DNA from 2 places in the Thioalkalivibrio sulfidiphilus HL-EbGr7 genome. Region 2 is predicted to be linked to the other one. Evidence: riboswitches for the same ligand, from Rfam matches in the RefSeq annotation. Region 2 holds a riboswitch; the other holds the start of a gene.
The links. A riboswitch is a leader RNA that binds a small molecule or an ion and turns the genes downstream of it on or off. The one in region 2 is predicted to bind cyclic di-GMP.

Region 1: another riboswitch for cyclic di-GMP. It lies ahead of TGR7_RS05670 (hypothetical protein); the one in region 2 lies ahead of TGR7_RS15360 (hypothetical protein).

What each region holds. Positions count from the first base shown of each region.
Region 1 is NC_011901.1:1,218,556-1,224,897, reverse strand. It holds gene TGR7_RS05695 (NADH-quinone oxidoreductase subunit B family protein) at 1-356, opposite strand, end outside; gene TGR7_RS05690 (FAD/NAD(P)-binding protein) at 353-1,207, opposite strand; gene TGR7_RS05685 (cyclic nucleotide-binding domain-containing protein) at 1,188-1,664, opposite strand; gene TGR7_RS05680 (4Fe-4S dicluster domain-containing protein) at 1,661-2,779, opposite strand; gene TGR7_RS05675 (hypothetical protein) at 2,964-3,188, opposite strand; cyclic di-GMP riboswitch class I at 3,731-3,814, shown strand; gene TGR7_RS05670 (hypothetical protein) at 3,935-4,708, shown strand; cyclic di-GMP riboswitch class I at 5,118-5,201, shown strand; gene TGR7_RS17595 (hypothetical protein) at 5,202-5,957, shown strand; gene TGR7_RS05660 (hypothetical protein) at 6,012-6,230, opposite strand.
Region 2 is NC_011901.1:3,204,717-3,211,058, forward strand. It holds gene TGR7_RS15335 (AMP-dependent synthetase/ligase) at 1-87, shown strand, start outside; gene TGR7_RS15340 (acyl-CoA thioesterase) at 84-464, shown strand; gene TGR7_RS15345 (OmpP1/FadL family transporter) at 505-1,833, shown strand; gene TGR7_RS15350 (hypothetical protein) at 1,821-2,357, opposite strand; gene TGR7_RS15355 (YhdH/YhfP family quinone oxidoreductase) at 2,466-3,473, shown strand; gene TGR7_RS15360 (hypothetical protein) at 3,611-3,961, opposite strand; cyclic di-GMP riboswitch class I at 3,963-4,045, opposite strand; gene TGR7_RS15365 (bifunctional acetate--CoA ligase family protein/GNAT family N-acetyltransferase) at 4,258-6,342, opposite strand, start outside.

The DNA.
Region 1 (6,342 bases), 1.5 Mb from region 2:
GTCTGGATCCAGTCGGGGCGGGCATAGACCTGGCGGGTGAAGGCCTCCACATCGGCGAAGTTGCGCAGGGCCTGGATGCCCCCGGAGGTGGCGCAGGCGCCGATGGTGACCAGGTGCCTGGAGGCCCGGCGGATCTCGCGGATGCGTTCGGCGTCCTCCGGGGTGGTGATGGAACCCTCCACCAGGGACAGGTCCCAGGGGCCCTCCACCCGGGCGCTGCTGGCCTCGGGGAAATGGGCAATGCGGATGGTGTCGGCCAGGGCCAGCAGTGCGTCCTCGCAGTCCAGCAGGGTGAGCTGGCAGCCGTCGCAGGAGGCGAACTTCCAGACCGCGAGCGTGGGGCGTTGGACTCTCATAGCTCGTGCACCCGGAAGGCCGGCTCCATGACCGGGTAGGGAAACACCGGGCCGTCCCGGCAGACGAAATGGGGGCCGATCTGGCAGTGGCCGCAGAAACCCAGGGCGCAGCGCATGCTGCGTTCCATGGAGACGAAGGTGCGCTCCGGGGCCACGCCGCGCCGATGCAGGGACAGGGCCGAGAAGCGCATCATCACCTCCGGGCCGCAGACCATGGCCAGCGCATTGCGGCCGTCGAAGCCACCCCGGTCGATGAGCTGGGTGACCACGCCCACGTCCCCCTTCCAGTCGGCGGTGCCCCGGTCCACGGTGACCCGCACATCCAGGTCGGCACGGGCCTGCCACTGGGCCAGTTCGTCGCGAAAGATCAGGTCCCGGGGCGAGCGCGCGCCGTAGCAGATCAGCACGCGGCCGAAGGCCTCGCGCCGGGCCAGCACCGCGTGGATCACCGGGCGCAGGGGCGCCAGACCGATACCGCCCGCGGCCAGCACCAGGTCACGCCCCTCGGCCGCTTCCACCGGCCAGGCGCTGCCGAAGGGGCCGCGCACGCCCACCACGTCGCCGGCGCGAAGCCCCTGCATGGTGCGGGTGACGCTGCCCACGGCGCGGATGGTGTGCACCAGGCTGCCGTCATCGCCCGTGGCGCTCACGGAGATGGCCACCTCACCCACGCCGAACAGGTAGAGCATGTTGAACTGTCCCGGACGGACCTCGGGGGCCACGCCGGACTCGGGCCGCAGGCGCCAGGTGAATACCTCGCCATCGGCCACCTCCCGGCGCACGTCCAGGATGCGCCAGGGCGCCGGGGCCATGGGTTCAGGGATCTGCCGCTCAGCCGCCGAGACCGACATCGCCGCCTCCGTAGATGTCCATGGCCTGCAGCCGCGCCGCCTGCAGGCGCTGCACGATCAGCGCCGCGAAACGCTGGTACAGGGCATAGCCCAGCACCGGGTCCCGGTCCATGCAGGCATGCAGGGCCGGGGCGTCGAAATGCACCGCGTGGGTCTCCTCCAGGGCGCGGGCGCTGTAGTGCCAGCGGTAGGGCGGCATCAGCCAGGACCAGCCCAGCACCTCGCCCTGTCCCAGGGTCATGAAGACCTCGGCGCGGCGACCGGGCAGCCGGCTCTCCAGGGCCACCCGCCCGCTGCGGATGAGATAAAAGGCTGCCGCCTCCTCGTGTTCCCGGAACAGGGTTTCATCCGCCCGAAAGGTCCTCAGGGAGGCGCCGGCGGCGAGAAGCCGCATGTCCGCCTCGCGCAGTCCCTCGAAGAAGGGCTGGTCCTTGAGGATCTCCAGGAGCTCGTTCATGTGCCCTGCCCTCCTGCCTTGCCCTGGGCGGTGGCGCGGATGGCGGCCACCTCCTCGGTGATGTCGATGCCCACGGGACACCAGGTGATGCAGCGCCCGCAGCCCACGCAGCCGGAACTGCCGAACTGCGTGTGCCAGGTGGAGAGCTTGTGGGTGAGCCATTGGCGATAGCGGGCCGCCACGGTGCTGCGGTGGGGACCGCCGATCATGTAGGAGTGTTCACCGTTGAAACAAGAATCCCAGAGTCGCACCCGCTCCGAGGCATTGCCCTCCAGGTCCGGCAGTTCCTCCATCTGGGCACAGAAACAGGTGGGGCAGACCAGGGTGCAATTGGCGCAGGAGAGGCAGCGCTCGGCGGTCTGCGCCCAGCGGGGGTGTTCCAGGGCCCCGGCAAGCACCTCCCGGGCATCGCCGGGCATGGTGCGTCCCATGTGCTTCGGGGCCTCCTGCCAGATCCGTTCAGCGGCCGCGCGCTCCGCCTCGCTGGCATCCCGGTGATCGAGCCTGACGAGCATGGCCTCGCCGGCCTCGCTGCCCGCCTCGATCACCAGGAAGTGCATGCCCACGCCGATCACCTCGGTGAGACCCAGGTCGAAACCGGCATGGGCCCGCGGACCGGTACCCATGGAGGTACAGAAACAGGTGCCGCCCGGCTCGGCGCAGTTGACCGCCACCAGGAACACGCCCTCGCGACGGGCCCCGTAGGCCCGGTCCCTGACAGACTGCTCCAGGAACACCCGGTCCTGGATGCCGATGGCCGCCAGTTCGCAGGGCCGTACGCCGATGAAGGCGCGCCGGGGCGGGGCGGGCTCGCCGGGCTGCGTTTCAAAGCCCCCGTCCTCGCGACGCAGCACCCGCACCAGGGTCTCCCGGGGCGGAAACAGGTATTTCTTCCAGGAATGGGGGCCGACCACGTAGCCGAACAGGGCCTGGTCGTCGCGCTGGTGGAGTCGGTAATGGCCGGGGCCATGCTCGTCGCCCCAACCGGCGGGCAGGTCGTTAAGACCCTGAAGACGGTCGTAGACAATGGCGCCCTCGCGCCGGGTGGGGCCGACCACCTCGTAGCCGTCATCGGACAGCAGCCGGATGAGGGATTCCATCTCCTCGGGGGCCATTACGCGCAAGTCACACCTCCCGGGCTGGCGTGGAGTCGATGACTGATTTCAAGGAAACCATAGAGGATGGCTTCAAGGGGCGTCAACGCGGGGGCTGAGCATGCAGAACACAATCGGCTTCGCCCCGATTGAATTCGGGGCAGTCCTGAGCAGATAAAACGAGGGAATCGGGCGTCCTGAAGATTCAGCGTTTCCAGTGCGCCACCAGACCACCCAGGCAGCGGCGGCTCAGTTGGCAGTCGTCGCGCCTGCACTGGTAGCGCACCTCGGTACCAAAACAGGGGGTGTCACCATTGGCCACCTGCAGGCGGCGGATCTCCGCGCCACTCATCAGGTAGGGATTGAGAAAGCGAATATTGTGCGTCTCGACGGCGGGTGTCTCGGCGCTGGGGTTCTGGTTCAGGCGCATCGTGGGCGTCTCCTCATCCTTGTCGTTTGCTCAAGTATGGACGCTGCCCATGAAGCTTCCTTGACCACGATCAAAAAAGCTGGCGTGTCATGGAATATTCACTGCTACTTGTGCAGCGCAGCATCCCTTCCGAATCCATGGACAACCCCGGATTTGCCACCTCGCCTGCCGCACCCAGCAGCGGCCACTCAGCCGGTCTGTGGCTGAATCGACGTCCACTCTCGATATCCGGTAGCGATCGGCAGACGGCCTGCCCGTCTGCCGTGAGGCCCGTCACGGCGAGTCCGGGGACCCTCCCGGCATAATGCGACCGACTAGCCCGCATATCTCACCACCCTTCTACTGCGGCCGCCGATCTGCTCGCTGTGACGGGGCGTGCTCACTCCAGCCGGCTTGACGTAGTCTCGGCTACGCCGGCGCCGTCTTCCGCTCCGCGCGCCCCGTCACAGCGGCATCTCGACGCCCTCGCTACGAACGGTGGTGAGATTTGCGGGCTAGGCCAACGGATACAGGAGTGCCATCGGCAGAAAGTCCCGATCGTTAAACGACAAGGGCATACCCGACCGAAAGGCGGGGACGCAAAACCACCGGTCTACGGCAAACGCCACGACAGCGGAGTTACCGAAATGACGACATACCATGCCAAGCGTGGCCCTGTGGGCGCGCGCTTCTCAGAACACGCCCCGCGCTCGGTCCTGGCTTGCCACGACGTCTCCGGGCAATACCCCACGCATCCGCGAGATGCTGTGCATCCCGCCAGTCCGGCCGACGCACCGGCCGCATCCAGGGGCAAGCCTCTTGCCGTGGCGCTGCACGCCAGTCTCGCACTGCTGCTCACCGTGACCCTTGCAATGCCAGGGCACGGCCAGGCCCAGACTGCCACTGATGAGCAGAGCCTGGAGACCAGCACCAGCCCCGGCCGTGGCAACGGCAATGGCAGGGTCAAGGACAGCGACGACGGCGGTAAAACCAACAACGGACGCGGCAACAACAAGGTCAGCAACGACCCGGAGCCCGAGCCCGAACCGGAGCCTCAACCCGAGCCCGAACCGGAACCCCAGCCCGAGCCAGAGCCGGAACCCCAGCCCGAGCCCGAACCGGAACCTCAGCCCGAGCCCGAACCGGAACCCCAGCCCGAGCCCGAACCGGAACCTCAGCCCGAGCCCGAACCGGAACCTCAGCCCGAGCCCGAACCCGTGGTCGAACTCAACACCTGGTACGTGGTTGTGCAGGCCATCGATGGGCAGGGACAGGAAAGCCCTGATTCCAATGAGGCCTCGGGCGATCTCGCCTCGGGTGAACATGTCACCCTGAGCTGGGAGGCACCGAACATGACCCTGGATGGCGCGTGCACCACCGTCGACAGCTACCTGGTGAAACTCGGCACGGCGCCAGGCGACTACAGCTATTCCCTGAACGTGCAGAGCAATGCGCTGGGTCTGTACTGCCGTGCCACGGGCAGCAATGCCTGCGGCAGCACCTACACCTGCGAACTACAGATGCAGGTGCCCGCCATCTGAGGCCATCGGCATCGAACCAAAGCGCCGGGTTCCATCCCTGGGACCCGGCGCTTTTTTATGAACATCGACCCGAAGGATCCGCGCCAGATGCACCTCCGGCGCCGAGCACACCCGCGTCTTCGCACAAACATCGAACGCACGTCACAGTCCGTGCGTATGGCTTGAGACACGCACATCCCGGGTTCACGTGTGAGCCCCGTCACCGTTCACGAAATTGGTCGATGAATGGCGTGCAAAGCCGGATTCACGGCACGCGCCCCGTGAAGGGCATCACGGCTCTCGACCAGCGCACTCCACATACTTCACGCCACGGGTCATCAGGGAATCGGATGACATCCATTCACGCCCTTCCCTCGCGGGATGGCGGAACGACACAAGGACAGGCCCAACACGCGTTAAGAAAAAAAGCTCATCGAAAGGGCATACCCGACCGAAAGGCGGGGACGCAAAACCACCGGTCTACGGCTTCGGCCATGACAGCGGAGTTACCGAAATGACGAAGACGATGTTTTCGGGTGGCCGTGATGCCGCCGCATGTTTCAACGCGCGATCGAATGACACGCCCATTGCCGCGTGCTACTGCCATGGCATTGCGTCCCATCCGTCCGGAACGATCTCCACGACGCTTCTGCGCGCACTGGCCACCGGCTTTCTGGGCATTGCCCTGCTGTCGGGCTGTGTCGAGGAAGACGTCGCTAATCAGGTCAGCAACAGCGACCCGCAGACGGAAGAGGCACCGTCGCAATCCAGCCCCGGCATGACTCCGACGCCACCCCCGTCCCAGCCGGAGCCGGAGCCACAACCTGATCCCGTGCCGGAGCCGATCACCGAACCGGATCCGATCCCCGATCCGGAACCCGCGCCTTCACCTGAGCCCGAGCCTGAGCCCGAACCTGCGCCCGCGCCGGCCCCTGAACCGGAACCGGAACCCGTCGTGCAGTTGAACACCTGGTATGTGGCCGTGCAGGCCATCGATGACCTGGGACAGGAGAGCCCGGATTCCAACGAGGCATCAGGGGATCTGGCCTCCGGGTCGGTGGTGACGCTGGCCTGGACCGCACCGAACATGACCCTGGATGGCGCCTGCACCTTCGTGGACAGCTACCGGATCAAACTGGGTACCGCCTCGGGCAGCTACAGCCACTCGGTGTCAGTGAACGTGCCTTCACAGGGCCTGACCTGCACCGGCACGGGCAGCAACAACTGCGGCAGCGTGGAAACCTGCGAGACGCAGCTGGTCATTCCGTGAGTTGGCTGGGGGAGTGGTTGTGAGGTGTGGGGTCGATCCCCACACCTCATCGCCTTACTGACGCTTGTAGGCCGAGAAGTCGAACTTGCCGCTGGTCATGTCATCCCAGAGATCCGACTGCACCACCGCCAGCAGCTTGAACAGGCGACGTAGTTCCTCATCCTCCATGAAGCCCTGCTTCGGCGATGCCTTGAGCGCCTCCACCAGCAGCCCCGCCTGGTCCCGGGACATGTCCAGGATATTCAGTCCCTCTTCACCCATTTCCACTTTCATGACGATTCTCGCTGTTGATTGATGACTGCTGGCCCTGGAAGCTCGCGGGGTCGCGCGGCTCGCAGGTTCCGACATCGCATTCGCTGACAGTGGGCGGGCCGGCCATGCCCGC
Region 2 (6,342 bases):
ACGCCCACCCTCAAGATGAAGCGCGCACGCATCCTCGAGCGCTACAAGGACCAGGTCGAGGCCCTCTACGAAGGCTACACCGAGTGAGCGACACGCCCCGGGAGCCCTGCCTGCGCCTGCCCGCGGCCGCCGCGCCCACCAACGCGGGAGGTGACATCTTCGGCGGCTGGATCATGGCCCAGATGGACATCGCCGGCAGCATCCCGGCGGTGCGCCGTGCCCGGGGGCGGGTGGTCACCGCCGCCGTGGAAGCCATGCATTTCAGAAGGCCCGTGCAGCGGGGCGACATGGTGAGCCTGTACGCCGAAGTGCTCACGGAGGGCCGCAGTTCCATGACCGTAGCCGTGGAGGTGTGCGTGGAGCGCAACCCCTATGAACCCGAGATCCTGACCGTCGCCGATGGGCGGCTGGTCTACGTGGCAGTGGATGCCGATGGCAAGCCCCGGCCCCTGCCGGGTGCATGACGACGACAATAAAACCAACGACACAGCGGGAGAGAAATCCATGCAGCATCGCCTGAACAAGACCACCCTGGCCTGGGCCGTGGGTCTGGCCCTGGGCGCCGCCCCCGGCGCCCTGCTGGCCGCCGGCTTCTACATCCAGGAGCAGAGCGTCAGCGGTCTGGGCCGCGCCTTCGCCGGTGAGGCGGCCATCGCCTCGGATGCCAGTACCATCTATTTCAATCCGGCGGGCATGACCAGGCTCAAGGCGCCCGAGTTTCAGGCGGCGGTGCATCTGCTGGTGCCGAAGTCGACGGTGACCAATAGCGATTCCAGGGCGATCACCCCGGGTACAGGTGGAAATCCGCTGCCCTATGAAGGCGGAAGCGGGGGCAACCCCTACGAGCCGAGCCCCGTTCCCAACCTGTTTTACGCGCGCCCGCTGAACGAGCAGACCTGGTTCGGCCTGGGGATCACGGCGCCTTTCGGGCTGGCGAATGAGTACGACCGGAATTTCTTTGCCCGCTATGACTCCACCGAGACCTCACTCAAGGTCATCGACATCGCACCGAGCATCGCATACCAGTTGAACGACCGGGTTTCCATCGGCGGCGGCATCAATATCCAGTATGCCGATGCGACCCTGAAAAACGCGCTTCCTGATCCGACGCGCGTCGGGGGGCCTTCCGTGGATACCGATGGTGAGTTCGCACTGAGCGGTGACAGTTGGGATTACGGTTTCAATATCGGGCTTCTCGTGGACCTGAGTGACGACACCCGGATAGGCGTCCATTATCGCCAGGGAATCACTCACACCCTCGAGGGTACTGCGACAACCCGTCTGCCTTTCGGCCTCGGTGGCACGTCGGTATCGCAGGGTGGCGAGGCAGACCTCAAGTTGCCCGACATGGTGTCAGTGGGCTTGTCGCACAGATTCACGGATCGCTGGACCGGTCTGGCCCAGTACACCTGGTTCAACTGGTCCAACTTCGATGAGATCGCCGTGAAGCTGGCATCGGGTGATCATCCGGATCCGGTCCGACAGAACTACAAGAACAGCTGGGCACTGGCCCTGGGGGCTGAATACCAGCTGGATGATCGCTGGACGCTGCGCGGAGGCATCCAGTACGACACGACACCAACGCAGGATGGGTTCCGAACCACCCGCACGCCCGATGGCGATCGCACCTGGTTCTCTGCGGGTGCCAGCTATGAACGGGATAGCCGTCTCGGCTTCGACCTTGCCTACACCTACATTGATGTGGCCAAGGAGTCGCTGAATCTGGATCGTGAGTTCTACGATGGTTTGCCTTTTGCCTCGTCTGTCCAGTTGAGAGGCACCACCGAAGGCCACGTCCACATCCTTGCCGCGGCCCTGCGCTACCGGTTCTGAGGCTCCTCACCATACCTGGCCTGCAACTGGGCCAGGTGTCTTGCATACAGTTCCCAGATCCGGGGCGCCATGGCGCCCCGGCTTCCGGGATAGGTCAGGCGCATGGGATCGAAGCGGGTGAGCCGCTCGGTCTCGGTCAGGCGCAGCACGCCATCGATGACGTGGAAGATCAGCACGTGGGTGCCATCGCCGCGCGGCAGTGCGGCGCCCACGATGCCCGTGTCGTTGAGGCCCGGGCTGTTGCGCGCATCGCCGTCCTCCCCGGGCGGGCGGATCAGTGTCCCCACCAGTTCACGTACCGCGTCGGCGCAGGCCAGGCATATCTCGTCAGCCGCCGTGCCCGGCTCCCGGTTTACCTCGGACTCTATATCCGCATCTTCAAGAAACAGTTCCAGCTCGGCCACGGACTGGGCATTGCGTGCGCCGTTGGGCAGCAGCCGGGGTACCGCGTCGCCGCAGGAGGGGCAGGTCCAGCGGGCCACTCGTGGGCCGGCGAGCAGGTCGCTGTGCTTTGAATCGGTCATCGGGCGTAATGATGGATCTTGTCTAAACTTTAAAGGTTTGGCCGGTCATCTGATGGCCCTGATTCTCAATGTGCCAACTGGGGTGCACCGATTCAAGCCGATGGCGACATGAGCAGCGAAACCTTTCCCGCCCTGATGATCCATGAAGACCGCCTCGCCCCGGGACGGGTCGAGTTGTGCCGCTTGTCCCGGGCGGAACTCATGGACGGGGAGGTGGAGATCGCCGTCGAGTATTCCAGCCTCAACTACAAGGACGCCCTGGCCATCACCGGGGGCGCACGCATCCTGCGTCACTCACCCCTGGTGGGCGGCATCGATGCCGCCGGGCGCGTGGTGGAATCAGGCCAGACGGGTCTGCCCGTCGGTACGCCGGTGCTGGTGACCGGCTGTGGGCTGGGGGAACTGCACCACGGCGGCTACGCCGCTCGCCTGCGCGTGCCGGCGGACTGGATCATCCCGATTCCCGAGGGACTGGACACCCGCGAGGCCATGCTGCTGGGCACGGCGGGGCTCACCGCCGCCCTGGCGCTCAGCCGGCTTGAGGACAACCGCCAGTCGGTTGAGGCGGGTCCCATGCTGGTCACCGGGGCCAGCGGCGGGGTCGGCGCGCTGGCGGTGTCCCTGCTGGCGGCCCGGGGCTTCGAGGTGGTGGCGCTCACCGGCAAGCCGGAACTGACGGACTGGCTGATGGGCCTGGGGGCGAGCCGTGTGCTGGACCGCGCCGCCTTCAGGCCCGGCAGGCGACCCCTGGAGAAGGCCCAGTGGGGCGGGGTGGTGGACACCGTGGGGGGCGAGTTGCTGGGAACACTCACGCGGGGCGTACGTCCCTGGGGGAACATCGTCTCCATCGGCCTGGCCGGCGGCGCCGACCTGCACACCACCGTGATGCCCTTCATCCTGCGGGGCGTGAGCCTGCTGGGCGTGACCTCCGCGAACTGCCCCCGGGACCAGCGCCTGCACCTCTGGCAGCGTCTCGCCAGCGACCTGCGCCCGTCGGATCTGGCGGCCCTGCACACGCGCACCGTGGGCCTGGCGGAACTGGTGGAGGTGAGTGAGCAGATGCTGGGCGGTCGGACATACGGGCGAACGCTGGTCGAGATCACAGCCAGTGGCTGATTACAGTGGCAAGTGGCAAGTGGCAAGGGACTTCAAAAGCCGTTTTCCTTGCCACTTGCTACTTGAGACTGACCACTAAAAAAGCGGCCCTTTCAGGCCGCTTCAAAAAACCCCTGGGTGGAGGTCGGTCGTCATGCTCAGTATCGGAAGTTCATCTCCACCATCACCCCGCCATCGCCGGCCGGGTAGACCATGGCCCGGTTGCGCGGCTCCTGGGCGCTGATGCGCAGTTCCCGCGTGTAGTAGGCGGGCTGGGAGTAGGAACTTCTGAGGATTTGCTGGCCGAAGGCCTGTTCGCGGGCGAAGTCCTGATTCAGGGCCGCGGTGGTTTGGGTCAGGGGCCCGTAGGCGTCCTCGTCTCCGTGGCTGGAGAACGGCAGGGAGATCAGAGTCGCGAGGATGGCCGCCGATGCGGCGACCCGGAGGATCTGCCGGCTTTGAACCGGCCTGGCGCATGAGGCTGCGCAATGTGTTGTCTGGTGTGCCATGGTGGGCAACCCCGCTGTCTTGGATGTTCCGTGAGACCGGTGGCTTTGCGTCCCCGCCTTTCGACGGGTTTGCCTTTGTCCTGTGATCCAGATCGCATCTGGCCACGACTGTGATTCTGGTCAAGGAGCGGGTGCGGGTTTGAGGGTTTCATCACATCCTGCGGGCCCTTTCGTCGGTGCAAAGAGGCCGTTTGTCATCGCCCCATCTCGAGCGACGTGTCAGCAAGGTCAGGTACCTGGTTGAAAGCGGGGGGATAAATGCCACCGGGTTTGCGCTAATCCCGGCGGCGCCGTGGTCACAGCTGTTTGCCGACCCAGACCACGCCTTCGTCCCCGGGCCGGACCCTCGTCGAGAAGCCCAGGCGCTTCACCAGGGCCAGCATGTTGCTGTTGCTGGACAGCACCTCCCCTTCCATCAGGGTCAGGTTCCGGGACCGCGCCACCTGCATCAGGCTTTGCATCAGGTGGGTGCCGATGCCCTTGCCCTGCCAGTCATCCGCCACCACCAGGGCGAACTCGCAGCTGCGCTGGTCCGGATTGGCGGTATAGCGGCCCACCGCCACCTGCAGTTCGGCACCGTCCTGGTCCAGGGTGGCGATGAAAGCCATCTCCCGGTCGTAGTCGATCTGGGTGAAGCGCACCAGCATCTGGGGGGTGAGTTCATGCAGGGCCTGCATGAAGCGGAAATAGCGGGATTCGTCCGAGAGCCCGCGCACGAAGGCCTGCTCGATCTGGGCATCCTCGGGGCGGATCGGGCGGATGGTGATGGGGGTGCCGTCGGGCAGTTGCCAGTGGCTCACCAGGCTGGACGGATAGGGGTGGATGGCCATGTGGGCGTAGGGGTCCGCCTCGGCGGGCGGAAAGGCCACGCCGATCCGCGCATCGACCGCCGCCAGCCCGTGCTCGTCCACGATCAAGGGGTTGATGTCCATTTCCACCACCTGGGGCAGTTCGCACACCATCTCGGAGATGCGCAGCAGGACCCGCTCCAGGGCGGCGGCGTCCACCGCGGGCATGTGGCGGAAGCGCGCCAGCAGCCGCGCCACCCGAGTGCGGCTGATCATGTTGCGGATGATGGTCTCGTTGAGCGGCGGCAGGGCCACGGCCCGGTCCTGCATCACCTCCATCGAGGTGCCGCCGGAGCCGAAGCTGATCACCGGGCCGAACACCGGGTCGCGCAGCACACCCACCATCAGCTCCCGTCCATAGTGGCTGCGGTACATACGCTCCAGGGTCACGCCCTCGATCAGCGCGTCGGGCTGGGCCTCCCGGGCCGCCTGGAGCATCTCCTGGAAGTGCCTGCGCACCGCCTCCGCGCCGGTGATGTTCAGACGCACGCCGCCCACGTCCGACTTGTGGGTGATGTCCGGCGAGGCGATCTTCATGGCCAGCGGGTAGCCCAGGGTGCTGGCCGCCACCAGGGCCTCGGCGGGAGTGCGTGCCAGCAGGGTCTGGGTCACGGGGATGCGGAAGGCGGACAGCACCGCCTTGGCCTCCAGGCTGCCCAGCACCTTGCGTCCCTCGGCCAGCACGCCCTCGATGATCAGTCGCGCGCCCTCCACGTCGGCGGGGCTGCGGTCGCTCAGGGGGCCGGGCACCTGCAACAGCAGGCGCTGGTTGCGCTCATACGCGGTGAGGTAGGCGAAGGCCTCCACCGAGGCCTCCGGGGTGGGGAAGTGGGGCAGGCCCGCCTCGCTGAAGCGCTTGCGCGCGGCGCTCACCTGCTTGCCGCCCATCCAGCAGGCCAGCACCGGCTTGCCCGGGCCGCTTTTGTCCTGTGCCTGCACCGCGCCGATGAGTTCCTCCGCCACCCCGTCCGGATCGGTCATGGCCTGGGGGGTAAGCATGGTGAGGATCCCGTCCACGTGCGGGTCCTCCAGGCACGCACCCAGCGCCGCGCGGTAGCGGCCGGCGTCCGCATCGCCCAGCAGGTCCAGGGGGTTGCCGTGGGACCACTGGGCCGGGAGGGTGGCGTCCAGGTGCTTGAGGGTGGACGGGGCCAGGGGCGCCATGGCCACGTCCAGTTCCACCGCCCGGTCGGTGGCCATCACCCCGGGGCCGCCGGCGTTGGTGATGATGGCCAGGCGATTGCCGCGTACGCGTGGTGCGGTGGACAGCAGGCGGGCGGCGGAGAACAGCTGCTGCACGGTCTGGGCGCGTACCGCGCCGGCCCGTTCCAGGGCGGCGTCGAACACGTCGTCGGCCCCCACCAGGGCACCGGTGTGGGACATGGCGGCCCGGGAGCCCTCCTCGTGACGGCCGGCCTTGATGACGATCACCGGTTTCATGCGCGCCGCCGCCCGCAGGCCGCTCATGAAACGCCGCGCGTGGCGGATGCCCTCCACGTACAGCAGGATGCTGTGGGTCTCGGCGTCCAGGGC